Regions from separate parts of the Rhizobium sp. ERR 942 genome, predicted to be linked through region 3. Evidence: predicted binding sites of a transcription regulator. Region 3 holds the regulator's gene; each other region holds the start of a gene.
What was found. The regulator PhoB, encoded in region 3, activates phosphate uptake and scavenging genes when phosphate is short. The targets are predictions, from matches to a motif close to TGTCATNNANCTGTCAT.
Positions count from the first base shown of each region.

Region 1 (7,695 bases), on a different contig from region 3:
GGAGGTGACGGTCGGCGTTTCGGATTTTCTGCGCAGGAACAGCGATAGCTTTGTCGCCTTTTGCATGACGAAGTACAAGACCTATGTCTGCCGCCGGGATTTTCATGGGCTCTATCGAGCCGCGCTTGGCAGAGCACGGCATCTCCTGCCGTTCGAGCATACGGAGATGGATTTTCTTGGCTCGAAAGTCCTCAGGCTGCACAATCCCATCAATCGGCGTGTTGCCTATGAACTTTTGCAGCGGCTGGGTTTGGGCGCCATGTCCGAATGGGCCTATCGTTCAGCCTGACCTTGAGCCGGCCTCGCCTGCTGGTGGCGGAGTGACAGGGATTTTGTTTTTCAAGTAATCTATCAGAGGGGCCTGCCGGAGGCGGACCCCTCATTGATCCTGATCAGTAGATTTCCGGCACATACATTTCCGGCGGCACCGGCGTACGGTGATAGTCGGCATTGCGCATACGTTCCGGCAGCACGATTTCCGGTTTCGGTACGCTTTCGTAAGGGATCTGGCTCAGAAGGTGGGCGATGCAGTTGAGGCGCGCCTTCTTCTTGTCGACGGCGTGGACGACCCACCACGGCGCTTCCGGAATATGGGTGCGCTCCAGCATCTCTTCCTTGGCCTTGGTATATTCCTCCCAATGCACGCGGCTCTGCAGGTCCATCGGCGACAGTTTCCACTGCTTCAGCGGATCCTGGATGCGCATGTTGAAGCGGAATTCCTGCTCTTCATCGGTGATCGAGAACCAGTATTTGATGAGGATGATGCCGGAGCGAACCAGCATGCGCTCGAAATCCGGCACGGAGCGGAAGAACTCCTCCAATTCCTCCGGCGAGCAGAAGCCCATGACGCGTTCGACGCCGGCGCGGTTATACCAGCTGCGGTCGAACAGCACCATTTCGCCCGCGGTCGGCAGGTGCGCTGTATAGCGCTGGAAGTACCATTGATGCCGTTCGCGCTCGGTCGGTGCCGGCAATGCGACGACGCGGCAGACGCGCGGATTGAGGCGCTGCGTGACGCGCTTGATGGCGCCGCCCTTGCCCGCGGAATCGCGGCCTTCAAACAGCACGACGACCTTCAGCTTCTTGTATTGGACCCAGTCCTGCAGGCGCACGAGCTCGTGCTGAAGCCGGAAAAGTTCGCGGAAATAGACGCGGCGGTCGAGCGTCGCCTCACCTTCGCTGATAAGGCCTTCTGCGACCAGTTCGTCCAGCCGGTCCTCTTCGAGCTGCATCTCCAGCTCTTCGTCGAAGCTGTCGACGATCTCATCCTTGATACGGCTGAGCGGGTCCTGGGTTTCGTCGGTCATTGTGCGCCTCCTGCTCTATTTTCATGTTGATGCTGCAGCCCTGGGCTGCTGAGAGCCGGCACGGTGCTCAAGCATGTGCCGGCTATGGCTGCGGTATTATTCGGCGGTCCAGCCGCCATCGACGGAAAGCGTCGTGCCGGTAATCTGCTTTGCGGCGTCACTGCACAGGAACACCGCGATAGCGGCTACTTCGTCGACGGTTACGAACTCCTTCGTCGGCTGGGCGGCCAGCAGCACGTCATGCTTGACCTGCTCTTCCGTCATGTTGCGCGCCTTCATGGTCTCGGGGATCTGCTTTTCGACGAGCGGCGTCCAGACATAGCCGGGCGCGATGGAGTTGACGGTCACGCCGTTCTGAGCGGCTTCGAGGGCGATGGTCTTGGTGAGACCGGTAATGCCGTGCTTGGCCGAAACATAGGCCGATTTGAAAGGCGAGGCGACCAGCGCATGTGCCGAGGACGTATTGATGATGCGGCCCCATTTGCGCGCCTTCATGCCGGGAATGGCGGCCTTGATGGCGTAGAAGGCAGCAAGTAGATTGATGCGGATAATCGCCTCCCACTTGTCGTCGGGAAACTCCTCGATCGGGGCGACGAACTGGATGCCGGCATTGTTGACTAGGACGTCGAGGCTGCCGAAGGCTTCCTCGGCCTCACGCACCATCGATGTCACTTCCTCGCCATTCATCATGTTGGCGCCGGAATAGCGGCACTTCACGCCGAAATCGGCTTCGATCGCCGCGCGCTCCTTTTCGATCGCATCGGCGTCCCCAAGGCCGTTGATCGTGATGTTCGCGCCCTCGGCGGCAAAGGCGCGGGCGATCGCAAGCCCGATACCGCTCGTCGAACCGGTGACCAGTGCATTCTTCGAAGTCAACGAACCCATGATGCAACTCCTGCAATCTCTATGACATGGTTGGGTAGAGGGAAATGCTCAAGATGAGCGCACACTGCCAGCCTGATATGTCGCTTTGATAACAGCGCGGTTTTGCCTCGCGGCGCTGCCAATCATTGGCTGACACTTCACTGTCATGCAACCGTGCAAGTTTTCGCTCTGGCGCCCGGCGATTTCCTCCAACGACGGACAATACGATGAAGGTCGAAGACATTCTCAAGCATGCCTATGCGATGCCACTGACCAATCCTTCCTATCCTCCAGGGCCTTATCGGTTCTTCGATCGCGAATATATCATCATCACCTACCGCACCACGCGCGAGGCGCTTGAAGCGGTCGTCCCGGCGCCGCTCGAAATCGACGAGCCGCTGGTGAAATACGAATTCATCCGCATGCCCGATTCCACTGGCTTTGGTGATTACACCGAGACCGGACAGGTCATCCCCGTGACCTATCGCGGACAAAAGGGTGGCTATGTCCACTCCATGTATCTTGATGACGATGCGCCGATCACCGGCGGCCGCGAGATCTGGGGCTTTCCGAAGAAGCTTGCCAATCCGAAGATCGTCAACGAAGGCGAAGTCATCGTCGGCACGCTGCATTACGGCAGCGTTCTCTGCGCCACGGGCACGATGGGTTACAAACACAAGCCGATCGACCAGGTACCGCTTCTATCAGCTCTCTCGGAACCGAATTTCCTGATCAAGATTGTGCCGCATGTCGATGCGACCCCGCGTATCTGCGAGCTGGTGCGTTACTATCTGACCGATATCACCATCAAGGAAGCCTGGACTTCGCCGGCTGCCCTCGATCTTCGGCCGCATGTCATGGCCGACGTCGCGCGACTGCCCGTGCTGGAAGTGGTTTCGGCGGTTCATTTTACCGCCGATCTGACGCTCGGGCTAGGCGAAGTCGTTCACGACTATCTCGCCGAGCGCAGGTAGCCGAAAGCCTTATTGTTAGACCATACTGGAGACGGATCGTGCTCGAACGAAATATCAAGGCGGCAGCGCCGACCATCCCGGAAATAGCCGCGCAATATGATCGCGTTGCCTTGGTCTTCCAGGGTGGCGGTGCGCTCGGCGCCTATCAAGCCGGCGTCTATCAGGCGCTTGCCGAAGCGGGATGCGAACCGACCTGGCTCTCGGGCGTCTCCATCGGCGCAGTCAATGCCGCGATCATCGCCGGCAACGAGCCGGGCCGGCGGTTGCAGCGTCTGGAGCAGTTCTGGCAGATCATTTCCGGCCGCAAGATCTGGGCCTATACGCCGGAAGGCGATTTCTTCCGCGATATCCGTAATCGCACCAGTTCCTGGATGACGATGACCATGGGCCAGCCTGGCTTCTTCAAGCCGCGCTTTCCCAACCCATGGTTCGAGCTGCCGGGAGCCGAGGGCGCAACCAGCTTCTATGACTCGGCAGAGCTCAAGAAGACGCTGGAGATGCTGATCGACTTCGACGTGCTGAACGATGGCAAGAAGCGTTTCAGCGTCGGCGCGGTGAATGTCCGCACCGGTAATTTCGTCTATTTCGACACCGACAAAGTGCGCATCGGCCCCGAGCATATCATGGCGAGCGGCGCCCTGCCGCCGGCCTTGCCGTCCATCCGGATCGAAGGCGAATATTACTGGGACGGCGGCATCGTTTCGAATACGCCGTTGCAATATCTGCTCGATCAGGAAGAGGACCGCAGCTCGCTCGTCTTCCAGGTGGATCTCTTCAGTGCCCGGGGCGTCCTGCCGCGCAGCATGCCGGACGTGCTCTCGCGCCACAAGGACATCATGTATTCGAGCCGCACGCGGCAGAATACCGACAATTTCAAGCGCATCCACGGGCTCAAGATGAAGCTCCTGGGCGCCCTAAAGCGTGTCCCGAAGGATCAGCTGACCGCGGAAGAGGAAGAGCTAATTGCCGATTATTCCGATGCCGGCGTCGTCAATATCGTGCACCTGATCTATCAGCACAAGAACTACGAAGGTCACGCCAAGGACTATGAGTTCTCCGGCACGTCGATGCGCGAGCATTGGGACATGGGCCTTGAAGATACCAAGCGCACGCTGCGCCATACCGACTGGCTGCTGCCACCCTTCAGCGATGATGCCGTCGCCATTCACGATCTTCACAGGGAAGATCCGGCTTGAGCCAATGGTGTTCTCGGCTCGACTCTGGTGATATCGGGCAGGAGCGAGCTGGGCTTAGCTTCAAGCTGTAATTCATGCTTCCAGCAAAACGCCTGTCTTTTTGCGGGACTGGCGTCAGCTCTGCTTGAGCCGATGTCGATGGGCTGCCTGCTTGGAGCGATTGCCGCACATCGCCATGCTGCACCAGCGTCTGCGGCGCCCGCGGGTATGGTCAACGAACATCAAGGTGCATGCGTGGCCCTCGCAGGCCTTCACATCGGAAAAATCTTCCGTGCAGACGAAACGTCCCAGCGCTTCGCCGATCGGTAATAGCAGCGATTCCGGTGAGCGCCATTTCCGCATCGGCTGAAGGCAGAGTTCGCGATCCTCGCCCGGCTTTCTTGTGACAATCCGGCTAAAACCTTCATCGCGTTCCAGCAGACGGTTCAGCGGTTCCAGATCGTTCAAGGCCTCTGATGCCAGCGGCTTTCCCCTGTGGGAGTTTACGAAAGTTCTGAACCACTCACGCAGGCTTCTTGCCTGGTCGGCGACTTTGTCGAGTTCGCCCGGCAGCGCCTGCTTGCGCATGGCGGCAAGCGTTTCCCGCGGCACTAGGCCTGCCTGTTCCAGCCAGCGCAGCAGACCTTCTCCATCGTCAATCCAGTCGATCGGCACATCCACCGGCGTTGCGACCGAATTGAGGAAATCCAGTCCCAGCGTGTCGCCAACGAAGATGGCGGGTGAACGGCTGTCCATCGACTGCTCCTTATTCCGGCCGACAGGGGACTGAAAGGCCGCTCGAAAACATAGCGACTATATAACCCTTCCAAAACCTCTTGACAAGTTACGTATGTGAAGAGTAACCATATCAGAGTCATTAAAGAGGTTATTTATTCCAACTGGCGGGAGAAGGCCAATGCTACTACAGAGGGTCGAGTTGTCCGCGCTAATGATGGCGTCTGTCGCCGATATCGGTGTCAACGCAGGTGTGTCCGCGGCACCATTTGAATTCTGAGAGGTAACCTAAAAAATAGATTTTCATAGGTTACGAAAGGAGCTTAACATGACTGATATCACCTATCGCAGCGTCAACATCGAAGATGTCAAGGTTTTCTACCGTGAAGCGGGCTCGGCCGGCGCGGACAAGCTTCTGCTGCTGCATGGCTTCCCGACTTCCAGCCACATGTTCCGCGATCTCATCCCGCTTCTGGCGGATCGCTACCACATCATCGCCCCAGATCTACCCGGCTTCGGGCAATCCGACGCGCCGAAGGGCAGCAACACATTCGACAGCATCGCCGAGACGATCGACCGTTTCACGGAAGTCGTTGGCTTCGACCGTTATGCCGTCTATGTCTTCGATTATGGTGCGCCGACCGGCTTCCGACTGGCGTTGAAGCATCCGGAACGGATCACGGCGATCATCTCCCAGAACGGCAATGCCTATGAAGAAGGCTTGAGCGAAGGTTGGAATCCGATCCAAGCCTATTGGCGCGAAGCCTCCGAGGAAAATCGTAACGCCCTGAAGGCATTCCTTCAGCCGGACGCGACGGCGTGGCAATACACGCATGGTGTCCCGGACCCCTCGAAGGTCTCTCCCGACGGCTATTCGCTCGATAGTCTCTATATGGCCCGACCTGGTTCGGAGAAGGTGCAGCTCGATCTTTTCGGCGATTACAAGAGCAACGTCGCGCTCTATCCGACCTTCCAGAATTATTTCAGAACCTACAAGCCGCGTCTGCTTGCGGTCTGGGGCAGGCACGATCCCTTCTTCTTGCCGCCAGGTGCCGAGGCCTATCGCCGGGACATTCCAGACGCGGTGGTCAAATTCTTTGATACCGGCCATTTTGCTCTAGAAACCCACGCTGCCGAGATCGCAGTCGAAATCCGCGCTTTCCTGGGTTGATATCAAGCCGGGCCGTGCCGGCGTTCGATCGGCGCGGTCGGGATCATTCGCAATGCAAATGGGAGGAGACCGCAGAGCTGATGCCTTTCGTGATTTCCTCGAGCGCATCAGATCGCTTAGGCTCGGAGCCCTTCGTGGCATGCCTCATGAAAGGCTGATCTTGTCTTGACGCTGCCTTGACAATCCCAACGCAGATGGTTCGGCGAAACCAAATCCGCCGGACTTTCGCATGAATCAAAAGACATCAGCTGCTGCGGCGCCGGAGCGCCTCCTATCCAAGATTTCCCCTTGTCCTGCGTTGCCGCCAACGGCTTCCCGACCGCCTATATCGCGATACATCGTCATCTGGAGAATATTGACTTTCGGCCTGCGCGTGCGCTGGAAGCGTGCTTTTCTCTTCTGGTGCCGCTTTGCTGCAAACCCGCTTCTGACTATTCGTTGGTGGCGCTTTATCGCGGCGTTCGCGGCTACGCGTGAATTACCGCCTCCGCATGACGAACTGCTGCAGAAACCGCTTTCGAAGTTTCTCGTCCACGGAATGCCCAATTCCCGTCGGCTGTCCCTTCTCATCGAGCATTTTTCGATTGCTGAAACCATCCTCTCCAGAGACAGCATGATACGGCTCTGGCGCGGTGATTGGCTGAAAATGGGCACAGTGCAAGGCAAATGCGAGGCATATGCATGCCACCTTGCGCTCGCCGACCGCAGCGGTGGCCGCCATGAGGGTGCTTTCGCCATCAAACTCCTGCGCGTGAGCGATCAGGCTGTTCTTTGCACGGTCAGATTCATCTTCGTCAATCAAGGGGTAGAGGGGCGCTATACATTCGTTGTCGGGAGCATGCAGGGGCCGCGCAACGCGAAGCACCGTATCATCGAGGTAACTCGCGATCTCGCCGGCCTCAGGCCCAAAGAGGCGATCCTGATCGTGCTGCAGGGCCTGGCGGCGGAGGGAGGCATGCAGCACTTCCTTGCCGTTTCGCAGGCAAGGCACCCGATTCAATATCGCCGGCGTTCTCGGCAATCGATGTTGCTATCGAACATCGATGCTTTCTGGCTTGAGCGTTCCGGCGAGCCGGAGAGCGTCTACGGCTTCCAGATCCCCCATTCGAAAATTCAGAGAGAGGACAGGCGCAGCCAGAAAAAGTCGTGGTTCCTCAATATCGGCGAACTCTTCCACTGACGGCCCGACCGCGGTGGCCTTGTTCAACAAAGCCGGCATTGTCCGGAGGCTGTATCCTGCTCACCGAAACCGCGCGTTTCTCCAGGCATACCGTCCGTCAAATGAATTGCGACCATAGCACCGCCCTCGGGTCGATTTGCGAATTCAAGATGTCCGCCGTGGGCAGCCGCGATTGCCTGCACCACGGATAGTCCCAGCCCGGTGCCGCCGGTCGCCCGCGAACGCGAGGGGTCGCCGCGCCAGAAAGGGTTGACGGCGACGGCATCCATATCCTGCGGAAATCCGCGAC
Region 1 is NZ_VIUA01000002.1:745,580-753,274, reverse strand. Features, by position in the region: gene FBZ97_RS10305 (class I SAM-dependent methyltransferase) at 1-289, shown strand, start outside; gene ppk2 (polyphosphate kinase 2) at 393-1,307, opposite strand; gene FBZ97_RS10295 (3-hydroxybutyrate dehydrogenase) at 1,404-2,192, opposite strand; gene FBZ97_RS10290 (acetoacetate decarboxylase) at 2,399-3,145, shown strand; gene FBZ97_RS10285 (patatin-like phospholipase family protein) at 3,184-4,341, shown strand; gene FBZ97_RS10280 (ABATE domain-containing protein) at 4,456-5,076, opposite strand; gene FBZ97_RS10275 (alpha/beta hydrolase) at 5,384-6,226, shown strand; gene FBZ97_RS10270 (DUF535 family protein) at 6,582-7,406, shown strand; gene FBZ97_RS10265 (ATP-binding protein) at 7,430-7,695, opposite strand, start outside.
Region 1: the regulator PhoB is predicted to act here: its motif matches at 2,323-2,339, upstream of FBZ97_RS10290 (acetoacetate decarboxylase).

Region 2 (7,695 bases), on a different contig from region 3:
CTGATGCAGCGCTCGTAATAGTCGCGCCCGGCATCCGTGACCGATACACGCCGGGTCGTGCGATACAACAATTGAACGCCGAGATCGTCCTCGAGCTGTTTTACGCGGCGGCTGACGCTCGTCAAAGGCAGCCGCAGTTGTGTCGCGGCGGCGGTGAAACTGCCGCGTTCCGCAACGCGTAGAAAAATCCGAATGCTCTCGAGGTCTCTGGCCATATTCTACCGTTTTCAGCAACAATATATCTTGAATTTACGCCATTATCCTTATTCGTCCATACCGTTATGGCTACGCGCATGACCGTGGCACCTCTCAACTCAGCACGACTATTCAGCTCCTTGGCACATGGGCTTGCGTTGCCACCGTGGTTGACGCGACCGGCAGTGGGTTTCGCGCTACGAACGACCGCAGCCTCGCTCGTAGCGCTCTACATCGCCTTCCTGCTCAATCTCGACGATCCGAAATGGGTGCCGATGACGGTCTGGATCGTTGCTCAATCCAACCGCGGCATGAGCCTTTCAAAAGGCCAATACAGAATTTTGGGCACGATCATCGGGGCCGTTGCCGCGGTGGCCATGGTCGCGCTTTTCATGCAGGCGCCGGAGCTGTTCATTCTGTCGCTCGCCCTATGGCTGGGACTGTGCACGGCGCTCGCCACCGGCTTGCGCAATTTTCGCGCCTACGGTGCCGTGTTGGCAGGATACACCGCGGCTATCGTCGCATTCGATTCCATCGGTTCGCCGCTGGAGGTCTTCGACATTGCGGTGGCACGGGTGATCTACATCGCCCTGGGGATCATGACAGAAGCGGTTTTCAGCACCGTCTTCGCGCCTGGCACGCCGCTGCAGGAGACCCAGAACCGCCTGACAACATATCTCCGCCAGGTCTCCGATCTCTGCGCGCGCGCATTGCGCGGCCAGAGCAACACTTCGGGTTTCCGAGGGCTACTGACGGGCGCGTTGGAACTGGATGCCGCTGCAGAATATGCCGCCGCAAGCTCCCGTTCCGTACGCAGCCGTTTGGGCCATCTACGCGGCGCCGCAGTCGCAATGCTGACCCAGATGGCGATCGCCCAGTCTCTGCGCGAGCATCTCGCGGAGCGACCGGATCTCGATGAACCTCTCGTCGAGAAAGCAGCTATGGCACTCGACGCTATCGGCTCGGCATCACCGGTCGCTCCCAATACCATTGCCGCATTGCGGGCAGATGTTCGGACTGCACTCTCCGAAACTGCTGTTGACTCCGATCATGCGATCCCGCCTCGGCTTCTGATCCTGGATCACCTCGACAGGCTGCTTGAAGCCGCCCATGGCGCACTCACGCGCCAGGCCCTGTTTTCGGACGAGAAAGCCCCCTCCTCAAGGCTAAGGCTCTCCTTCCACGTCGATCATCGCGACGCAGTTCAAAACGGTATTCGCACCTTCGTCGCCATCGTCATCGGATCCTGGTTCTGGATCGCAACCGCCTGGCCATCCGGCCCGAGCTTCATTGTCATTCTCGGTGTCATCTGCGCCCTGTTTGCCACCCGGCCCAATCCGGTGGTCGGCGGAATGGGTTTCCTCAAGGGCGGGCTCGTCGCGGTGATTGCGGCAGCGATCTGCAATTTCGCCATCCTGCCGATGCTGTCGGACTTTACCGAACTGGCCATGGTCATCGGCATCATCATGTTTGCAACCGGGCTTGCCATGCGCAACGTCCGCACTGCCGCCCTGGCAACGAGCTTTGCCTTTCTGTTTCTGGATCTGGTCGGCCCAGATAATACCAGCCGTGCCGATGCGGCTTCTTTCATGAACGGTGCCCTAGCGCTGATCCTTGGTGTGGGATCGGGCGTACTCGTCTTCACGCTGCTCTTTCCATCCAACCTGCCGGCAAAGCGGCAGCGCCTGCAACGCGCCACGCTGCGCGATCTGGCGGATATCGGCCGGTCTCCGGGCCATTGGACGAGAGAGCATTGGCTGAGCAGGACGGCCGACCGCCTGGCGGGCCAGGCCGCAGCGAATGCCGGCGTTCCCGAGAAACAGGCGGAAGACGACCTAAGGGGAATGCTTGCCGCGCTTGCGATCGGCGAGGCTGCGATCACGCTCGCCGAACTGGCAAGAGAGCACCCTCATCTTGCCAAACCACTGAACGTCGTGCTGCGTCAGCTCGGCCGCGGCGATCCGGCTCGTCTTGCAAAAGTCTCGCGCGCGGCCGCCCAACATCTTTCCTACTGGATCAGCAAGCCCGACATCTCGACCCGCCACACGCTGATCCGTGCTGCGACCCAGCTCGACACGATCGCCTCGGCGGCATTGAACCACGTCGATTACCTTCGCCAAAAGCGAACCGCCTGAAAGCGTCAGGCACTCTCGGTATCCGCTGCCGGGAGCGCCCCAGCCGATATCCGCTTGCGCCGTGCCGAGCCGAGCACGACGCTCTGCACGCGGCGCGTAAGCGGCTTCTCGATACCTCTGAAGAGCGCCAGGGCAAGCAGGGCAGCAGCGAGCGTCGAGAAGCCAGCGAACAAACCAAGCGGCAGAGCCCCTCCGATCACTTTCGCCCAAATGGCTCGCATGGGTCGCAGGATAAAGGGATGGGCGAGGTAGAGGCTATAGGAGGCATCTCCCAAAGCGACACTCCAGAGTACAGGTCTCTTATGAGGCAAAACAGGACCGATTGCGGCCGCAAGAACGAACAGAGCCGCAGGCAAACCGCTTCGCAGGAATTGCGGCAAGGCCGCATCGTTCCAAAGCGTGGAGACATGAACGAAGCCAAGAAGCCCTATGGCCACGAGCCCGAACGCAATACCCTTGCCGATCCTCACGCCGCTGCGGAAAATCAGAGCGACATAGACGCCAAACAGGAACTCCAGAATGATCGGGCTCGTCCAGAATGCTATCTGGACATGGCTGGGGTCAACGAGATTTCCGACGAGCGCCATGCCGACCATGAGCACCGACAGCCAGATGACCCCCACCCTTATCGGCAAAAGGAGCGCCAGTGCGAAGAACACATAGAACAGCATCTCGTAATTCAGAGTCCAGCCAAGCGCGAGCACCGGCCTGATCTCCCCCACGCCACGCCCGGACGGAATGAAGAAATAGGAGGCGAGAACATGGGATATGGAGCCGACGGGAACGACGAGCAGCGAGGGTGCCGCGAGCGCGCCAAGCAACATGATACTCGTCAAAAGCCAATAGAGGGGGACGACACGAGCGCAACGCCGTAAAAAAAAATGCAGCGGAGCGCCGCTCTTGCCGAACTCCGATGCTGCAGTGTGGGTCATGATGAAGCCGGAAAGAACGAAGAAGATGTCGACGCCGAAACCGAGATTCCAGGCAGAGCCATCGACCGCTGCACGTCCTGTCGCTGCTGCAAGGATCTCTGTTTCGTGCAGAGCATGGGCGATGACCACGGAAGAGGCTGCGAGCGCGCGCAGCACCTGAAGGTTCAAGAGCATATGAGCGGATTTGCCGGCGTTGCCGCCCGCATCTCGTCCCTCAGGTATTTCCTTATAAAACCTCACCGGAAAGCTCAGCGAATATTGCCCTAGATCTCCATTTGGTATCCACGACAATATAATAACTCGTCGCCGCATGCATAAATCGGCAGCCCTGCTTTAGATTATAGTTATTCTTCAGTTAATATTTCAGACGTTAGGCAGGATAAGCCGTCGCCAGGATGATATGTGCCTGAATTTTAGCAGCAACTTCGCCGCTACCGTGTCTGGCTTCGATTGCGGCGGCGACATAGTCGGTCGCAGCCTGCAGCTTCTCCGCTTCTCTGGCTTCGATTTCGTTACGGAGCAGAGTTCCCTGACAATAAGCTACGGCCGGAACGCGCGGCGAAGATGCCCGGCTTTGCTCGGCCCTCGTTTCAATCGCAATTTCGGAGAAACCAGCGTTCTCGAGATCGCCGCGAATCCGATCCACATCGTGATAGCCATGCGGAGTGCGCGCCAGAAAGCGTGGCGGATCGTTGGGAAAAATCCGGGCAAGCGCGTTCGTGACATCATCCGCGAATATGTTCTCTTCGATGCGGTCCCAGACGTTGAAGAGGAAATGTCCACCGGGCTTCAGAACGCGCTTTGCCTGGCGGTAGGCCGAGATACGGTCCGGAAAAAACATGGCGCCGAACTGGCAAAAGACGAGATCGAAAGATGCATTTTTGAAGGGCAACGACTGGGCATCCGCCTGCTGCCATGTGATGCGGCTGTCGGGAGCCTGCCGCGAAGCGGCGTAATCGAGCATCGGCTGGTTGAGGTCGGTGACGACGTAATTTGCGCCGGGGGATAATTTCGGCGCCAATGCGCGGGTGACAACGCCGGTGCCTGCAGCGATTTCCAACACTGCGTCGGGCCGCAAGGACGCTGCTCGCTGGGCTATATCTGCCGCGTAAGGCTCGAAAATCAACGGCACCATATGGCGGTCGTAATTTTCCGGAATCGAGCCAGCGAATAGCTTGTCTGCCTCCAACATCGCATCACCCGCTGCGCGCCTGAGAAAGCCCGATACTAGCATATCGCAGCAGACGCGTCATTCAGGCTCTGAAGAGACCCAATCGCGCGGAACCGGTCTATTCAGCCCGCGTCACCGCGCGCAAGCACGTCCAGAAGCTGGCTGGTGTTGTCGATGGAGAATTGCACGCGCTCGCCCGGCCAGACGGATTCCGAATAGGAAATCGGCGTGCCCTTGAGATCGACGTCCACCTTTCTCGACACAGCCACCGGCTGAGACATGGACTGGCAGAGCTGTTTCGCCTCTTCGCTTGTCGGCAGACGGACGACGATATCCGTGCGCAGGCGGATATAGTCGGGGATACCGTATTCGGCCAGAATGACGGTGACGCTTCGCCCGCTGCGCCGCGCCTCGTTGAAACCTGGAAAACGGCGCACCGGATAGTAAGCATGCGAATAGTTGATCGGCTCCTCGTCGGCAAAGCCGCGGCGGACAATATGATAAACCGGCTCACCAAGTGGAAGCCGCAAAGCCTCTGCGATCAATTCCGAAGCCGGGACAACCTCCTCATGAATGGCCTGACCGAGCGGTTCTCTGCCTTGATCGAGCAGGTTCTGGGAAAAGCGCGTGCGTTCGGACAGGCGATAATCGAGGCGACTATCCCTGACGAAGGTTCCGCGCCCCTGCTCGACCAGCACGAGCCCCCGGCTTTCGAGACGGGAAATGGCGCGCCGTATGGTGTGCCGTCCGACGCCGAAACGTTCCATCAGGTCGGATTCCGTCGGAAGCTGCGCCTTTGGTGACAGGCGACCGGTCAGGATATCCTCCGCAATATCGCTCTCGACCTGTTGCCATTGCCCGTGCAGCAATTTCTTCTCCATGCCTGCCTTCCGAATTCAACCATGTCATTCGAATGTCATATATCGGCTACAGCATCGATTTTCAATCTGTGCCCGATATCGGAAATCCAACAAACAGCGGCCAAAGTCAATTTTTACCCTCGAGCTTTAGCGCTTCGCCACGCTTCTCTTCATATGGGTGTCATCCGCCGTCGCTAGGTAAATATCCGAATGTTTTATCAATCATTCGGATATTGAGGATAAGATGATAGGACTTAATCGTCGTCTATTTATCGCGGGCACGACCGCAGTCATCAGCACATCGATCGCTTTGACCGGCAAGGCCCGGTCCGCCGACGCGGCTATCGAGATTTCGAGCACCTGGGGCTCCGACAAGCCGTTCCAGAAGGTTGTCGACGCTTTTAATGCTAAGCAGCTCGGCATAACCGTTACCAACCGTTTCGACGGCGACTATGAGGCCGTGACCGCCAAGGCGGTCGCGAGCGTCGCCGCCGGCCGTCCGCCGGCCATGATGATCACCGGCTGGAAGTTCGGCTATTTCGCCAAGCGCACGCTCGGCGCCCGCGACCTTCGCGAGATCAATTCCGCAAAGGCAGAGGCAATCCTCGCCAATTTCCGCCCGTCGGTCCTACCGCTGGTCACCATCGACGGCGCCGTCATCGGTCTTCCCTGGGCGATGTCGACGCCGATCACCTATATCAACAGCGACATGTGGAGGGCTGCCGGCCTCGATCCCAATCTGCCGGAAACGCCTGATACCAAGTGGCTCTACGAAAGCGCCCGCAAGCTCGATGCGGCCCTGAAAGGCAAGCATCCGACCTATCGCTCGCCGATCTCCCTCTCCAACAACGAATGGACGAGCCAGTCCTTCATCCAGAATGCCGGCGGCTTCATCATCGATCCCGATGGCAAGTTAGCCCTAAACAGCGCGGAAGCCATCGCCGGCATGACCGAATATTGCGCCCCGGCCCATGAAGGGCTTTGGCTGCCCGTCAGCGACAAGGAGCAGACGGCCGCGTTCCAGTCCGGCGCACTTGCGATTTGCACGACCAGCTCGACCGCCGCCGTCACCTTCCCCTTCGGTGCGGCAAAGGCTGTCACGACCAAATTCCCGGGGCTTCCGGGACATCAGCGCAAGATGAACAGCGGCGGCAATTTCCTTGCCATTTACACGCGCAACAAGGAACAGGCGGAGGCCGCTCTAGCCTTCCTCGAATTCTGCGCATCGAAGGAAGGCCAGACGCTTTGGTCTCAGACCGGCTACCTCAACACGTCGACGCACGACATTCCGCTCATCAACGAGTTCATGAAGCCGGCGGCGGCTCAGCTCGGCGATGGCCTGACCGCAGAGACGATCTGGCCCGGCAAGCGCGGCCTCGAAGGACAGGCCGTGTGGCGCAAGTGGGTCTCGCGTATGCTGCTCAAGGAAACGACGGTTGCCGACGGTATCAAGGGCGCTCATGACGAGCTTGCTGGGCTGATTTCGGCATAGGTTCGCATCATGCCATTTCGTCTTCGATCGCTGGCCCCCTACCTCTTCGTGGGGCCAGCCGTTTTTTCCGTGGCGATATTCCTCTATGGCCCGCTGATAGCGTCGATGTTGTTATCGGTGGTCGACTGGAATCTGCTGTCGGCAGACATCCGCTTTGTCGGCGTCGATAACTACGCGTCCATCTTCGACAATTCAGATTTCCGCATGGCGGCCTGGAATACGCTGCTTTACTGCGTCGTTCTCATCCCGGCCGAGATCGTCATCCCACTAATCTTTGCGGTCATGCTGCATTCGGTGCGCAAGAATCCGCTGCAAGGGCTTTATCGCGGCAGCCTGTTCCTGCCGACGATCGTCGCCTATTCAGTAGCAGGCGTTGCCTGGTCTTGGCTTTTCAATCCGGTCAACGGTCTCTTCAACGAGGTGCTCGGCCATTTCGGCTTTCCACCGTCGCGCTGGCATACGGATCCGAACCTTGCGCTCCTCTGTGTCAGCCTCGTCACCTTCTGGAAGACCTTCGGCCTCAACATGCTTTTGTGGCTGGCAGCGCTCGCGAACCTGCCGCATCAGCTGCGTGAGGCGTCTGAGCTCGACGGTGCAGGTTCGACGCGGCATTTCTTCGACATAAGCCTGCCGCTGATGACGCCGACGGCCTTTTTCATCAGTGTCACGACCTTCTTCCATGTGCTTGACGACATTGTCGGCGTCATCGATGTGCTGACCCATGGCGGACCGGCGGGCAGAAGCTCGAGCCTTCTCTATTTCCTGTGGCAGCAGGGTCTGTTGTTCTTCCAGTTCGGGCCGGCAAGCGCCGTTGCCGTCATCATCATCGTTCTCGTGCTCGCCATCACCTGGCTGCAGTTCCGCGTCAGCGAGAAGCGGGTGCACTACAGATGAGCGATATCGGTCACAA
Region 2 is NZ_VIUA01000002.1:956,330-964,024, reverse strand. Features, by position in the region: gene FBZ97_RS11315 (LysR family transcriptional regulator) at 1-215, opposite strand, end outside; gene FBZ97_RS11310 (FUSC family protein) at 294-2,330, shown strand; gene FBZ97_RS11305 (acyltransferase) at 2,336-3,502, opposite strand; gene FBZ97_RS11300 (class I SAM-dependent methyltransferase) at 3,633-4,454, opposite strand; gene phnF (phosphonate metabolism transcriptional regulator PhnF) at 4,556-5,314, opposite strand; gene FBZ97_RS11290 (extracellular solute-binding protein) at 5,538-6,785, shown strand; gene FBZ97_RS34705 (sugar ABC transporter permease) at 6,795-7,679, shown strand; gene FBZ97_RS11280 (carbohydrate ABC transporter permease) at 7,676-7,695, shown strand, end outside.
Region 2: the regulator PhoB is predicted to act here: its motif matches at 5,337-5,353, upstream of phnF (phosphonate metabolism transcriptional regulator PhnF).

Region 3 (7,695 bases):
CGAGCGTCTTGCCCTTGATCGGGCCGCGATGCTCTTCGAAGGTCATGATGTCGGCCATGATCTGGCAAGGATGCGTATCGTCGGTCAGCGCATTGATGACGGGAACCGTCGCATGTTCCGCCAGCTCCAGCAGGCGCGAATGATCGGTCGTGCGGATCATGATGGCATCGACATAGCGCGACAGCACCTTGGCCGTATCGCCGATCGTTTCGGCGCGGCCAAGCTGCATTTCGGTGCCGGAGAGGAACAGCGTCTCGCCGCCCAGCTGTCGCATGCCGACATCGAAGGAAACGCGGGTTCGGGTGGACGGCTTCTCGAAGATCATCGCCAGCATCTTGCCGGCGAGCGGCTTGTCGGCAGTGCCGGCCTTCTGCGCGCTCTTTCGCACGATCGCGTCATCGATGATGTTGCGCAGATCGGCCGCCGGAACGGCAGAGAGGTCGAGAAAGTGTTTCGGAGAAGCCATGTCCTTACCTGTGCTCCAGAAAAAACAATAACGCCCGCGTGGGCAGGAACGCCCCGTCAGCGGGCGTTGAACTCAAGCCGATTTCTTGGTGCGGGCAGCGCGCGCACGCTCGGCGGCACGCTCCAGGCGGGCAAGACCTTCGCGTGCTTCTTCGGCGGTGACGACCAGCGGCGGCAGAAGGCGGATGACGTTATCGCCGGCCGGCACGCCGAGCAGATGCTCGGCACGGATAGCCTGCAGTAGCTCTGCCTGCGGAATGGCCGCCTTGATGCCGAGCATCAGACCTTCGCCGCGAACGTCCTCGATGATGTCAGGAAAACGATCCTTGAGCGAAGCGAGCCCCTGGCGGAAGACCAGCGAGACATCGCGCACATGCTGCAGGAAGCCTTCGGCAAGCACGATATCGAGAACGGCATTTCCGACCGCCATGGCAAGCGGATTGCCGCCATAGGTCGAGCCGTGGGTGCCCGCCTTCATGCCTGAGGCGGCTTCCGCCGTCGCAAGGCATGCACCGAGCGGGAAGCCACCGCCGATGCCCTTGGCGACAGCCATGATATCAGGCTTGATGCCGGCCCATTCATAGGCGAAAAGCTTGCCAGTGCGACCGACGCCACACTGTACTTCGTCGAGGATCAGCAGCAGGCCGTGTTCGTCGCAGATCTCACGCAGCCCGCGCAGGAATTCGTTGGTGGCCGGACGGATGCCGCCCTCGCCCTGGACCGGCTCGATCAGGATCCCGGCTGTCGCATCCGTGATGGCGGCACGCACGGCATCGAGATCACCGAACTGCACTTGGTCAAAACCCGGTGCCTTAGGCCCGAAGCCCTCGATATATTTCTCCTGGCCGCCGGCGGCGATGGTCGCGATGGTGCGGCCGTGGAAGGCGCCCTCGAAGGTGATGATGTGGAACTTTTCGGGATGCCCCTTGGCGAATTGATAGCGCCGCGCCGTCTTGATGGCGCATTCCAGCGCCTCGGCGCCCGAATTGGTGAAGAATACCTTGTCGGCGAAGGTCGCTTCCGTCAGCCGCTTCGACAGCTTCTCCTGACCGGGCACCTCGTAGAGGTTCGACAGGTGCCAGACCTTGTCGGCCTGTGCCTTCAGCTCGGCGACGAGATGAGGATGGGCGTGACCGAGCGAGTTGACCGCGACGCCGGCCGCGAAATCGAGGTAACGCTCGCCATTTTCGGTGACCAGCCAGACGCCCTCGCCTCGCTCGAACCGTAACGGAGCGCGCATATAGGTGTCATAAAGCGGCGTGGTCTCGGCCATGGCCATATCTCCTGATCACAACTTTAAGGACCGATCGCTTCGATTTGATGAAACGGGTCCGAAAAAATCAAAAATGCCGCCTTGCGGCGGCCCGGGCACTATTGATGTTTTGCATCGCGATGTCAACAAAACTGGCGTTTTAGCAGGTGCGAGATAGCGCTTGCGGGCAAAAGAGATAGGTTCGGCGGCGCCTATTGCAGAAATGCCACGCCTAGGCAGCAAGTTGGGGAAAACCTCGAAATCGATTCCTCAAGATTCTCGCGACTCTTGTCACGGAGTCAGCCTCACACTAGGTTAAAAAGCAATTGCTAGACTGCATGCGGCGGAACTAGTCACCACAATTTTAGAGCGTTTCGCGCCTCGTTCCCATGCGAGGCAATGGTGAGGGATTCTGCCATCGGAAACGCGACAGCGGAGACAGGGCATGAATTGGACAGACGAACGCGTCGAGAAGCTGAAAAAGCTATGGTCCGAAGGGTTGAGCGCCAGCCAGATCGCTGCGCAGCTCGGTGGCGTGAGCCGTAATGCCGTTATCGGCAAGGTGCACCGCCTGAACCTTCCTGGCCGAGCGAAGGCAGGCGGCACGGCAACCGCGGCGCGCACGCCAAAGCGCAGTGCCGCGGCTCCTCGCGCAACGACCTATGGCTCGCGCGTCGCTACCCGCACTGTGGTCGCCCGCCAGCAGGGTGCAACCATGTTGAAGGAAGAGATCGAGATCGATTCCGTCAATGAAATTCAGTATCGCCCGGCATCGAACGTCGTCGTTCCGATCTCCCGCCGCCTCGGCCTGACGGAGCTGACGGAACGCACCTGCAAATGGCCGGTCGGGGACCCGCTGAAGGACGACTTCCACTTCTGCGGCAATGACAGCCCGGATTCGTCGCCCTACTGCACCTATCATCAGCGCATGGCCTACCAGCCGGTGCATGACCGCCGTCGCAACAACGGCTGAAAGTTACCGCAAGACAAAGAGAAACGGGCCCCTCGAGGCCCGTTTTTCTATTTCCGCCGCTATTTAGAGCTTTTCAGGTTTTGACGGAAGCGTATCCGGCGTTGGCGAAGTAGTTGCTGCATTCGCTAGGCTCGATGGTTGTGACGAGGTGTCCGATGTAGCGCCAGGTGTCATCGATGGTTCGCTTCTGAGCCAAGCGCATCCAGTGCTTGATTTTGGCGAAGGCTTGTTCGATCGGATTAAGGTCAGGAGAATAGGGCGGCAGATACCAGAGCCGCGCACCAGCATCACGGATCATCTGCCGGATGGCGACTGATTTATGAGAGCCGAGGTTGTCCATCACGACGATATCGCCAGGTTGGAGCACGGGTAGGAGTTGCTGCTCGACATAGGCTCGAAAGCACTGGCCGTTGATCGGCCCGTCAAAGACACAGGGTGCGGCAAGCCGATCGCAGCGCAACGCGCCGAGGAAGGTCAAGGTGCGCCAGTGGCCGTGCGGGGCGAAGCTGCGCAGACGCTTGCCCCTCGGCCCCCAGCCTCGAAGCGGCGCCATGTTGGTCTTGATCCAGGTTTCATCGATGAAGACCAGCCGCTTTGGATCGAGACCAGTTTGCCAGGACCGCCAGCGCTGTCGCCGCCGCGCAATGTCGGCACGCGCCTGCTCAAGGGCGAATAGTGTTTTTTTTGAACCGTAGCCCCTCGCGTCGCAGGAATTGCCACACGGTGTCGTGGGATACCTTCACCCCTCGTGCGGCCAGCTCTTCCTTCAACCCATGCAGTGACAGATGCGGCGTTTGGCTGATCCGCTCCACGATAAACGCCCGGTACGGCTCCAGAACACGCTTGCGGTGACCGCCCATCTTCCCGGGCGCGACAGAGCCGCTCGAACGATACCGCTGCGACCATTTCACCGCCGAAGACACCGCAATACCGAACCGCGCCGCCACCGACCGGCAACTCTCACCGGCCTCGATCGCATCAACAACACGCTTGCGAAGATCATCGGAAAGGGGTCGAGTCATTCGATGCTGGCCTCCATTCCAGCCAGCATCTTGAATCACAAAACACCCAAAAACGGAATCCCTCCGATTCAGATAAATCGGAAACGCTCTAGTAACACCCGAGCGGCGAGCCGCTCAGGCTTCCATGGAATAGCCCGCGCCGCGAACGGTGCGGATGACATCCTGCATATTGGAGAAATTGAGCGCCTTGCGCAGGCGGCCGACATGGACGTCGACCGTGCGTTCGTCGACGTAAATATCGTGACCCCACACGCCGTCGAGCAGCTGCGAACGCGAGAAGACGCGCCCTGGCGAGGACATCAGGAACTCCAGCAGGCGGAATTCTGTCGGCCCCAGCCGGACTTCGCGGCTCTTGCGATGGACGCGATGGGTTTCGCGGTCCAGCTCGATATCGCCGCAACGCAGCACCGTGGAGAGAACCTCCGGGCGGGCACGCCGCAGCATCGCCTTGACGCGGGCCATCAGCTCCGGCGTCGAGAACGGCTTGACGACGTAATCGTCCGCGCCGGTCGAAAGTCCGCGCACGCGCTCGCTTTCCTCGCCGCGAGCCGTCAGCATGATGATCGGCAAGCGCTCCGTCTCCGGCCGCATACGCAGCCGGCGGCAGAGCTCGATGCCGGACACGCCGGGGAGCATCCAGTCGAGGATCAGGAGATCGGGGATGCGCTCCTGGAGACGCAGCTCGGCCTCATCACCTCTGAGGATCGTGTCGACCTCGAAGCCTTCGGCCTCAAGATTGTAGCGCAGCAGAACGCTAAGCGCTTCCTCGTCTTCTACAACAGCAACTCTCGGAACCATGCGCCTATGGTCTCCTTTCTTCGCTTCCAGATTATTCCGTCACTGCGCCGACGGTGTTGGCGGTATCGTCCTTCGGGCGCTCGCCTTCCGGCTGAGCACCGGTCGCCATGTAATAGATCGTCTCGGCGATGTTGGTGGCATGGTCGCCGATGCGCTCGATGTTCTTGGCGCAGAAGAGAAGATGCGTGCAGGTGGTGATGTTGCGCGGATCTTCCATCATGTAGGTCAGCATCTCGCGGAAGAGCGAGGTGTACATGGCGTCGATTTCCTCGTCGCGTTCGCGGATCGACACGGCCTTATCGGGCGAGCGGGTCGCGTAAACATCAAGAACTTCCTTGAGCTGGCTCAGTGCCAGTTCGGAGAGGTGTTCGATGCCACGAGCGAGACGACGCGGCACGCCCGTGCCCTGAACGGCGATGACGCGCTTTGCGGTATTCTTGCCGAGATCACCGACGCGCTCCAGATCGGAGGCGATGCGGATCGAGCCCATGATTTCGCGCAGGTCCGCTGCCATCGGCTGACGACGAGCGATGGTGACGATCGCCTTGTCACCAACTTCGCGCTCGGCATGGTCGAGAACGACGTCGTCGGAGATGACCTTCTGGGCCAGGGCCGCGTCGCTGTTGACGAGAGCGCGTACGCTGTCGCTAACCATCTGCTCGGCCAGGCCGCCCATTTCGGCAATGCGACGCGTCAGAAACTTCAGGTCTTCGTCATAGGCTGAGAGAATGTGAGTGGAGACCATTTTTCTATCCTCAAGTGAACTGTGTGAAAGGAGCCGCGCGCCTGCCATCATCAACCAAAACGGCCCATGATGTAATCCTGCGTGCGGAAATCGTCGGGATTGGTGAACATCTTATCGGTGTCGTTCTCCTCGACCAGGTGGCCGAGATGGAACATTGCGGTACGCTGCGAGACACGGGCGGCCTGCTGCATGGAATGCGTCACGATGACGATGGTAAAATTCTCCCGAAGCTCGTGGATGAGATCCTCGACCTTGGCGGTTGCGATCGGATCGAGCGCCGAGCACGGCTCATCCATCAGGATCACCTCCGGGCTGACAGCAACGGCGCGCGCGATGCAGAGGCGCTGCTGCTGGCCGCCCGACAGGCTCGTGCCGGCATCATGGAGCCGATCCTTCACCTCACCCCATAGACCGGCCTTCTGCAGACTGGTTTCGACGATATGCTCGAGATCGGCCTTTGAGCGATGCAGGCCATGGATGCGCGGGCCGTAGGCGACGTTCTCGTAGATCGACTTCGGAAACGGGTTGGGCTTCTGGAAGACCATGCCGACGCGGGCGCGCAATTCCACGACATCGATGCTGTCGTCGTAGACATCCTGATCGTCGAGCGTGATCTTGCCGGTGACGCGGCAGGTCTCGATCGTATCGTTCATGCGGTTGAGGCAGCGCAGAAAGGTGGACTTGCCGCAGCCGGAAGGGCCGATCAGAGCCGTGACCGTATTGGCGCGGATCTTCAGATTGACGTCGAAGAGCGCCCGCTTGTCGCCGTAGAACACAGAAACGTCCTGGCCGATCATCTTGTAAGGGATCGTCGTCATCTTCTTGGCCAAGGCTCTTTCGCTGGCAGCTTCCGTCATCATGTTCATTTCGTGCACCCTCCCTTACCAGCGCCGCTCGAAGCGGCGGCGCAGCAGGATGGCGCCGATGTTCATCGCGACGAGGAAGAAGAGGAGCACGATGATGGCGCCGGACGTCCTTTCGACGAAGGCCCGCTCGGCTTCGCTCGCCCACATATAGATCTGCACCGGCAGCGCCGTCGAGGGATCGAGCGGCGATGTCGGATAATTGGCAACGAAGGCGACCATGCCGATCAGAAGCAGTGGCGCGGTCTCTCCGAGCGCATGGGCAAGCCCTAGGATCGTGCCCGTCAGAATGCCAGGCATCGCGAGCGGCAAAACATGATGGAAGACCATCTGCATGCGCGATGCGCCAAGACCGAGCGCGGCGCTACGGATCGACGGCGGCACAGCACGCAAGGCGGAGCGCGTGGCGATGATGATCATCGGCAGCGTCATCAGGCTCAGTACAAGGCCGCCGACCAGCGATGCCGAGCGCGGCAGCCCCATCATGTTGATGAAGACCGAGAGACCCAACAGGCCATAAACGATCGAGGGGACGGCAGCGAGATTGTTGATGTTGACCTCGATCAGATCCGTCAGCCGGTTCTTCGGTGCGAACTCTTCCAGATAGATCGAGGCAGCAACGCCGACCGGCAAGGCAAGTACGAGAACGGTCAGCATCAGGTAGAGCGAGCCGATCAGCGCGACACCAAGCCCGGCCGCTTCGGGGCGGCTCGAATTGCCCGACAGAAAGAGACCGCTGTTGAAGGCCTTATGAAGCGCGCCGCTTTGGCTGAGTTGCTTCATCCATGCGACCTGGCGGTCGGAAATCTTGCGATCCTTCTCGCTGACGGTCAGATCGATCTGCCCCTTGTTGGCGGAATCGATGTTGGCGCTGGCCAGGAATGTGACGTTCTGTGTCGTCCCTATGAGAGAGGAGTTGGCAACGACTCTGTCGCGCAACACGATCCTGGCGCTGTCCGACATCATCGCCATGGCCTCGCGTACAAGCGTGCGATTGGCCGGATCGATGCCAAGCGCTTTCACCAACGCATCGCGCACCAGTACGGGGTAATTGGCAGCGATCAGCACCTTTGGATCGTTCATGCGCTTACCCGTCGGGTCGATTACCTTCTCGCTGAATTCGATCGGCAGGGTGATCGAAGTCTGGACAAAGGCGGTATAGCCTGTGCGGACCACGGTCGAGACCAGGATGATAAGGAAGACGAGACCGAAGATGACGGCGGTCATCCCATAGGCGCGAAAGCGACGCTCGGCGGCATAGCGCCGCTTAATGCCGATATCGCGGTGTACAGACGCACCCGGCGTCAGACCGCGCGGCATGTTGAGCTGAGAGGAAGATACGACGTCGCTCATTCGTATTGCTCCCTGTATCGACGGACAATGTAGAGCGCATAGACGTTGAGGCACAGCGTCAGGCAGAACAGTGTGATGCCGAGGGCGAAGGCGACGAGCGTCTGCGGCGAAGTGAACTCCAGATCGCCGGTCAGCTGATTGACGATCTTCACCGTGACCGTCGTCATCGGTTCGAAGGGATCGAGCTGCATGCGCGCGGCAACGCCTGCGGCCAGTACCACGAT
Region 3 is NZ_VIUA01000006.1:220,559-228,253, reverse strand. Features, by position in the region: gene argF (ornithine carbamoyltransferase) at 1-466, opposite strand, end outside; gene FBZ97_RS24425 (aspartate aminotransferase family protein) at 539-1,738, opposite strand; gene FBZ97_RS24415 (GcrA family cell cycle regulator) at 2,163-2,690, shown strand; one part of gene FBZ97_RS24410 (IS630 family transposase) at 2,764-3,375, opposite strand; one part of gene FBZ97_RS24410 (IS630 family transposase) at 3,377-3,712, opposite strand; gene phoB (phosphate regulon transcriptional regulator PhoB) at 3,827-4,510, opposite strand; gene phoU (phosphate signaling complex protein PhoU) at 4,542-5,255, opposite strand; gene pstB (phosphate ABC transporter ATP-binding protein PstB) at 5,306-6,121, opposite strand; gene pstA (phosphate ABC transporter permease PstA) at 6,137-7,438, opposite strand; gene pstC (phosphate ABC transporter permease subunit PstC) at 7,468-7,695, opposite strand, start outside.

Region 4 (7,695 bases), on a different contig from region 3:
CACCGCCCTGTAGACGTCAAAGCGCGGCGGCACGAAAATCAGGTCCGGACATTTGCGTTTTGCGGTAACCGAAGGCATCGCCGAGTGAACGCCGAAGGCGCGGGCCTCGTAACTTGCGGCCGCCACGACGCCGCGTGCAGCCGACCCGCCGACCGCAAGCGGCTTGCCGCGCAGCTCCGGATTGTCCCGCTGCTCGACCGATGCATAGAATGCATCCATATCGACATGGATGATCTTCCGGACAGTGGTCGAGCTGGTGTCGTTCATGGCGGTCTCGGTCATTACACAGTAGGTTCAGCGCGGTCCGTTATTGCGGAGGCTGAAACAAATGCGGAACATATCATCCTCGATGACGATATCAAACCGGCTCGGTTGTCTTGCTAGGGAGAGGCGAGGAAATTGCCGCAGGCCAGCCATGCCGCAAACGGTACCTTGAGATGCGCGCAAGGCTTCTTATCTCTTGTCCGTCCCCCAATACGGAGCCTTGAGATGGGCCAAATCGCTACCGATCCACTTTCCGACTTGCTTATGGAGATCCTCCCGCCCGAGCGTGACGAGGAATCCCGAGCCGATGGCACTGCGTGTCTGTGCTGCCGCAGGCTGCGGTCGGCGAGGAAGATGGACGAAGACGGCTGCGGCATATGTGACGAATGCCTGGCTCCATGATCGACGGCGCGCCGCAGCTGCTGCCCGCCGAATTGTCGGGCTTCGAACATGCGCTTGCGAAGCTGCCTGACGGCTATTCGGAGGGGCATTTTCAAGGTCGCCCCTGGGGTGTGACGGTCAAGCGATCGGCCGACGGCAAACGGATCTGGCTCTATGGCGAGGAGCTTGGCGGGACCGATGTCGTCAGTTTCAATCTCTATATGCTCTCCGCAGCAAGCCTCACCCTCAAGCCCTGCGAAATGTCCTCGTCGAAGGTCATAGATTTTGTTTTGGGCTTCCTGCCGGCCCCGATGCGGCATCCAGTCTAAGCACGGAGTTGTGTTACGACCGACAACAGGTCCTTCTGCTTCAGCGGGTGGAGAGCGGCGGCGGAGGCGGCTGCGTGGTTGAGCCGGGACCGAGCGAGCGCTGGACCATCACGGTATCGGCCCAGCGGCCGTAGCGATAGGCAACAGCCGGCAGCAGGCCGACGCGAACGAAGCCGAAGCGTTCGTGCAGGGCGAGCGAAGCGACGTTGTCCGCGTCGATATAGCCGATCATCTGTCGGAAGCCGGCCGCCGCGCAGGCGTCGATCAGTCCGCGCATGAGCAGGCTTCCGACACCCTGGCCGACATGGTCGTGATGCACATAGATCGAATGCTTGACGGTATAGCGATAGGCCGGGCGCTTGCGGAACAGCACCACATAGGCATAGCCGACGACCTTTTCACCCTCGATCGCGACGACATGCGGAAAGCGGCGGTCCTTCAAATTCTTGCGCCGTTCGCGCAGATCGTCCGGCTGCGGCGTGTCGCTATCATCGACCCCGGCTTCGACCCCGCGGTGAATATGACGGCGATAGATAGCCAGCATGGCATCGACGTCGCTCTCCCGGGATGGGCGAACGATGATTGTTTTATCCTGCTTCATGTCCGAACCTGAATTTCCAAGCCTATTCCGCGACAACGTAGGTATAGAGCCGGATTTTGCCGGATGCATCGATCTCGCGATAGAGGCCCTGGATCTCCACCTCGAAGCCGGGGAAGGTGTTGAAGCAGGTTTCGAACATTTTGAGATAGTCGATCATGGGCTTTGCCTGTTCCGTCAGGCGCTCGCCGGGCACGATGGTTGCAATCCCCGGGGGATAGACGACGAAGGGTGTCGTCGCGATGCGGCCGGCAATGGCGTCGATCGGCAGATAGTCGACATCGTTGCGCACCAGGCAGCGCGCGGCATCGTGCGGCGACATGGCGATCGGCGGCAGGTGTTCTGCGGAAAATTGCTTCGTCTGCAGGGCGCTGACATCGGCCTGGCGAAAGAAATTGTGCATGTCGGCGCAAAGATCCCGCAGGCGCACGCCCGCATAGCGGCCGGGACGGCGGCGGTAGAATTCCGGAATGGCCTCTTCCAGCAGCGCGTTGTCGTCATGAAGCTTCTTGAAGGCGACAAGGCCGCTGATCAGGGTGCCGGCCTTGCTGGCTTCGACACCGGGTGTGAGCAGGAAGAGCAGCGAATTGAGGTCGTTCTTTTCCGCGACGATCCGGTTTTCGCGCAGATATTGCGCAACGATGGGCGCTGGAATGCCGTGGTCCGTATATTTTCCAGTCGCTCGATCAAAGCCGGGGGTAAGCAGGGTGAGCTTGTTCGGATCCGTCATGGCGAAACCCGGCTCCATGCTGGAAAAGCCGTGCCATGCCGCATCGGGTGTCAGGTGCCAGAAGGCGGGATTGGTGGCGAGCTGATCGGTCGCGACGCTCTCCCAAGGCACATCGTGCACAGCGCCGGGGCTTGCCACATCAGGAATCGCGACCCGATCCGGCACGAAGGGCTCGAAGAACCAGCGGCGTTCGGGACGATGTTCCTTCTCCTCGAATTCGCGCCGTACGGCGCGGATTTTCTTGCGCAGTTCGATGCCGAGGCGGATCGTGTCGTCCCAAAGCACTTCGCCCGAACGGCCCTTCATCATCTGCGCGCCGACGTCGAGCGAGGCAAACAACGGATAGAAGGGCGAGGTCGAGGCGTGCTGCATGAAGCTTTCGTTGAAGCGACGGTGTTCCACGCGGCGTTTCTGGCCGGTGATGTGCCTGTCCTTCATGTGGATCTGCGAGGCCTGCGAAAAGCTTGCGAGTTGCTTGTGGGTCGACTGCGTGGCGATGATCCCGGGTGCATCGGGGCCGAGGTCCGAAAGGCCCATGGCAAAGCGCCCGGCATAAAGCGGGTGAAACTTCATGAAGCCCGCCCATGCCTCGTCGAAAAGGATGTAGTCGCACAGATGTCCGATGCGCTTTAGGATCATCTCGGCATTGTGGATGGTGCCGTCATAGGTGCATTGCTCCACGACCGCGACGCGGAACGGACGCGGCTTCTTGTAGGCTTCCGGATCTTTTACCAGCGGATGGGTGCGAATGCGCTCGCGCAGCGCGTCCTCGTCCATGGTGGCGAAATCCATCGGACCGATCAGGCCATAGAGATTGCGTCTGGTCGGCAGGTAGATCGGAATGCCGCCCGAGATCATTAGCGCGCCGTGATGGGCGGCCTTGTGATTGTTGCGATCGAACAGCACGAGATCGCCGTCGGTGACGAGGGCCGAGAGCGCGACTTTGTTGGACGTGGAGGTGCCGTTCAGCACGAAATAGGTCTTCTCGGCGCCGAAGATCTTGGCCGCTTCCTTCTGTGCGGCGAGAGCCGGTCCCTCGTGGGTCAGAAGGTCGCCGAGATCGAGAACCGAGTTGTCGAGGTCGTCGCGGAACACCGCTTCGCCGAGATGCTCCATGAAGACCCGGCCGATGGGGCTGCGGCTGTAGAAGATGCCGCCATTGTGCCCGGGACAAGTCCAGAGATGGTTGCCCTCCTCGGCATAATCGACCAGCGCGCCGAAGAACGGCGTCTTCAGCGTCTCGGCATATTGCTTCAGCCGGCTGATGAGGCTTTTCGCGATGAACGCGGGCGTTTCCTCGGAGAGGAAGACGTAGCCGTCGATGAAATCGAGGACTTCGACCGGCACATCCTCGAAGCGCTTGCGGCGGATCAGGAGGATGATCGGGAATTCCAGGCCGCGCCGGCGCATGAGGTTGATGAGGGCGGCCGTCTTGCCTTCGAGGCCCTTCTTGCCCCAGTCCACCAGCATGCAGCCGATGGCCGCGTCGGTTTGCACGGCGATCTCGGCATCTTCGAGATTGCGCGCGCGCACCACCTCGAAACCTGAGCGTTCGATCTCCTCGACGATCTGATTATAGCGGGCGCCTTCCAGGTCCTCATTGTCGAAGGTTGGCGTTGCGAACAGAAAGTTGAAACGTCTGAAATAATCCATGTCGATACCCGCTCTTGATCTGGGATGAGGTGTCGGCGCATTTCATGACATGGATGTGACAGAATAGAGGACGTCCCAAACCGTATTGATGGCCACCGCCGGTCACGTCGCCGGCCCGCCGTTTCATGCCGGATCGCGGGTGCACAACTTATGGATTTGTGGCCGCTCAGTGAGCGGCCACGGTCCAGAAATAATAGGCAAGCGGGATGGCGAGAAGATACATGCCGATAGACACCTGCCTTGCTTCTCCCGATAAGACCTTGACGATGACGTAGAACAGCAGTCCTCCGGCGATGCCGGTTCCAAAGCTGTTGGAGACAAGGGTCAGAAGGACCATCATCAGGGCGGAGAGGCCGTCGGAGAAATTCTCCAGGTCGACACGCTTCAGCGCGCTGAACATCGACATGCCGACGAGGATCAGGGCGGGTGCCGTGGCGGCCGCCGGGATCATCAGCGCGATCGGCGTAAAAAGCAAAGTGAGCGCGAAAAGGGCTGCGGTCGCAAGTGAAGCAAAACCGGTGCGTCCGCCGGCTTCCGCGCCTGTCGCGCTCTCGACCAGCGCCGTGGCGGAGGGAATGCCGAGCAGCGGACTGATCGTAGCGGCAATCGAATCGACGAGGAACGGCTTGCCCAGGTCCGCCATGTTGCCTTCCTCATCGACCAGGCCGGCCTTGGCGCCAACGGCGAGCGTCGTGCCCAGGGTCGAGAAGAATTCGGATGCGAAGAAGGCGAAGAGATAGGGGAAATAGTCTATCTTCAGCGCACCAAGGAAATCGAGCTGAAGGCCGATCTCAGAGATGCCGTGCGGCACTCCGAAGAATGCGGCGGGCACCTTGGTCACGCCGAGCGGAATGCCGAGCAGAGTGCTGCCCAGGATCGCCCAGAGGATCGGCCCCGGCACTTTGCGCCCGCGCAGGAAGACGGCGAGGAAGATGCCGAAGACGGCAATGATCGCCTGTCCCGAGTTGAACGAACCGAGCATGAGCGCGTGGCTCTTGGCGTTGACATCGACGAGACCTGCATTCTTGAAGCCGAGAAGCGCGATGAACAATCCGATCGCCGCACCCAGTCCGAGCTTGATCTGGGCTGGAACCATGCGGGCAATGACCTGGCGTACACCGAGGACGGTCAGCAGAACGAAGACGACGCTCGACCAGAAGGAGATGGCAAGGCCAGTCTGCCAGGGAATATGCTCCACGGCTGCCATCGTCGGCCCCACCAGAACCGAGCCGCCAATGCCAGGTCCCACCACGAAGGGCATATTGGCATAAAGCGCCATGAACAGGGTCGCGCCGATGATGACGAGGATGGTTGCCGTCGTTGCGGCGGCGCGGTCGATGCCACCGGCGGAAAGCAGGGAAGGGATCACGACGAGGAGATAGGCCGCTGCCAGGAAGGACGTCATCCCGGCAATGATTTCCGTCTTCGTATTGGCCTTACGCTCGCCCATGCGAAAAAAGGTTTTCCACCGCGGCTCTGACGTATCACCCGGCTGCCCGACATTCGTAGTTGAGGTCATTGTCTATATCTCCTAAGTCGGCAAATGCCGCCGTTTGGCTGGTGACCTCAATTTTGGCTTGAAGCCAGAAGCGGTCTGATGTCCTGGGTGGTTCCGTCGGTCAGCCCGAGATCGGTGACATGCGGGCCGGGGTTGCAGGCAAGGCTTGCTCCGACGACCGCCTTGAAGGTGCGAATGGGCGGCATCCAGTCGGCGATTGCATCGGCCGCGGCGCGCAACCTAGCGAAATCGTCGGCCACCTCCTTTGCGGGCGCATCCGACAGCAAGCCGCAGACGGGCAGGGGAAGCACCGCCGTCACCTCGCCATCGGCCGCCGTCGCCATGCCGCCGCCCGCTTCGATGACGGCATTGGCCGCCGCAGCCATATCCGCGGGGTCGCGGCCGAAGACGGTGAGGTTATGGCTGTCATGCGATATCGTCGTCGCAAGCGCGCCGCTCCAGTGACCCCAGTCTTCCAGGATGCCGATGACGGGTGTCGGCTCTTTTCTTCCGTGGCGGTGAATAACAGCCATCAGCAGCATATTGTCAGGCAGAACGAGCTTGTCATTTTCGACTTTGACGATTGCCTCTCCCCATTTCGTGAATCGTGGGCTGACAATCGTGTTGACGCGAGCTTCAGTCATGCCCGGCAGCTCGATCTTGAAATCGGTGGCGGAAAGCTTCTCAAGCCTTACGGTGTTGCGATAGGCATCCGAGGGCGTGCACTCGCTGGTTCCAACGAGGCTGCCGCTTCTTCCGACCTCACGTCCAGATGCGAAGACGCGGTCGACCGCGATCTTTTCGAGATCGGAGAGGATGACGATGTCGGCGCGGCGGCCGGGTGCCACCAGTCCCAGATCATGGCGGTTCAGCCACATGGCGGCGTTGAGCGTGGCGGCGCGGATGGCATCGATCGGCTTCATTCCATAGCCGATCAGGCGTCTGAGAACGGATGACATTGCTCCCTCATTCACGAGGTCGTCGGGGAAGACGTCATCGGTGCAGATCGTCAGCGTTTGCGGCAGATGCGGCAGTTTTTTCAGCACGTCGACGACGCCGGGCAGAACATAGTCATGGGAGCCGCGCAACTCGATGGTAAGGCCCGCCCGCAATTTCGCCAGCAAGTCCTCGGCCGAGGTGAGCTCGTGATCGGATTGAATCCCCGCGGAGGCAAAGGCCTGCAATTCCGCACCTTCCAGTCCGCGGGCATGGCCGCAGACGCGCTTGCCGCTCGCAAGTCCGGCCTCAAGGATGCCGCGCATCGGCTCGCTGCGCTCAAGGACCCCTCGCATGTTCATCACTTCGGCGACACCGGAAATCTCCGGCCAGCTGAGCATGGTTGTCATTTCGCCTGAGCGGAATTCCTCACCGGCAAGCTCAAGGCCGGGTGCCGAGGGGACGCAGGATGGCGCCAGGGTCAGGAAGCGCAGCGGCAATTGCCGTGTTTCTTCGAGCGCCCACCGAATACCGTCGAGGCCAGCGACGTTGCCGATTTCATGCGGGTCCCAGCAGACCGTCGTCGTGCCCTGGGGAACAACCGTTTCGGCGTATCGCCTTGGCGTCACCATCGAGCTTTCGACGTGCATATGCGTGTCGATAAATCCGGGCGCGATGAAGCGTCCTAAAGCGTCGATGGTCTGCTTGGCGTCCTTCCTTGTCCCCAAGGCATGGACGCTTGCGATCAAGGGGCCGACAAGGCCGATATCGGCCGGCCTCATTTCCGAGGTCGCGACATCGACGAGCGTTCCGCCGGCAATCAGCACATCGAACGGCTCAAGGCCCAATGCCGCCCGGACGGCGCGGTCGCGCAGCTCGGATGAATGGAGGTCGTGGGGTTCATTCGGCATGTCTGCCTCCCTTGGCAAAGGCGGACGGGCGCGCGGTGGATTGCCGCAAGACGAGTTCCGTCGGGAATATTCCGCTGATGTCGATTTCTCCGGCGACGAAGGCGAGGGCATGGTTTGCCACGGCTTCCAGATCCTGCCGGACGGTCGTGAGTGGTGGAGAGACGATTTGAGCCCACATCAGATCATCAAAGCCGGTGAGCGATATGTCTTCCGGAATGCTGAAGCCCCTGTCCTTGACGGTTATGGCAAAGCCGACGGCGAGCGCATCATAGGCGGCGGCACAGGCCGTAAAATGCCGCAGATCGAGCTCGCGGCCGAGAGCGCTGCCGGCCTCGAACGTCGCATCGCTGTGTCGCAATGCGGGTTCGACGCCGGCCTGGCGGAAGACTTCGCGC
Region 4 is NZ_VIUA01000009.1:225,274-232,968, reverse strand. Features, by position in the region: gene dinB (DNA polymerase IV) at 1-267, opposite strand, end outside; gene FBZ97_RS29985 (hypothetical protein) at 651-974, shown strand; gene FBZ97_RS29980 (GNAT family N-acetyltransferase) at 1,015-1,575, opposite strand; gene FBZ97_RS29975 (Orn/Lys/Arg decarboxylase N-terminal domain-containing protein) at 1,598-3,955, opposite strand; gene FBZ97_RS29970 (NCS2 family permease) at 4,122-5,474, opposite strand; gene FBZ97_RS29965 (adenine deaminase C-terminal domain-containing protein) at 5,522-7,300, opposite strand; gene FBZ97_RS29960 (LacI family DNA-binding transcriptional regulator) at 7,290-7,695, opposite strand, start outside.
Region 4: the regulator PhoB is predicted to act here: its motif matches at 4,000-4,016, upstream of FBZ97_RS29975 (Orn/Lys/Arg decarboxylase N-terminal domain-containing protein).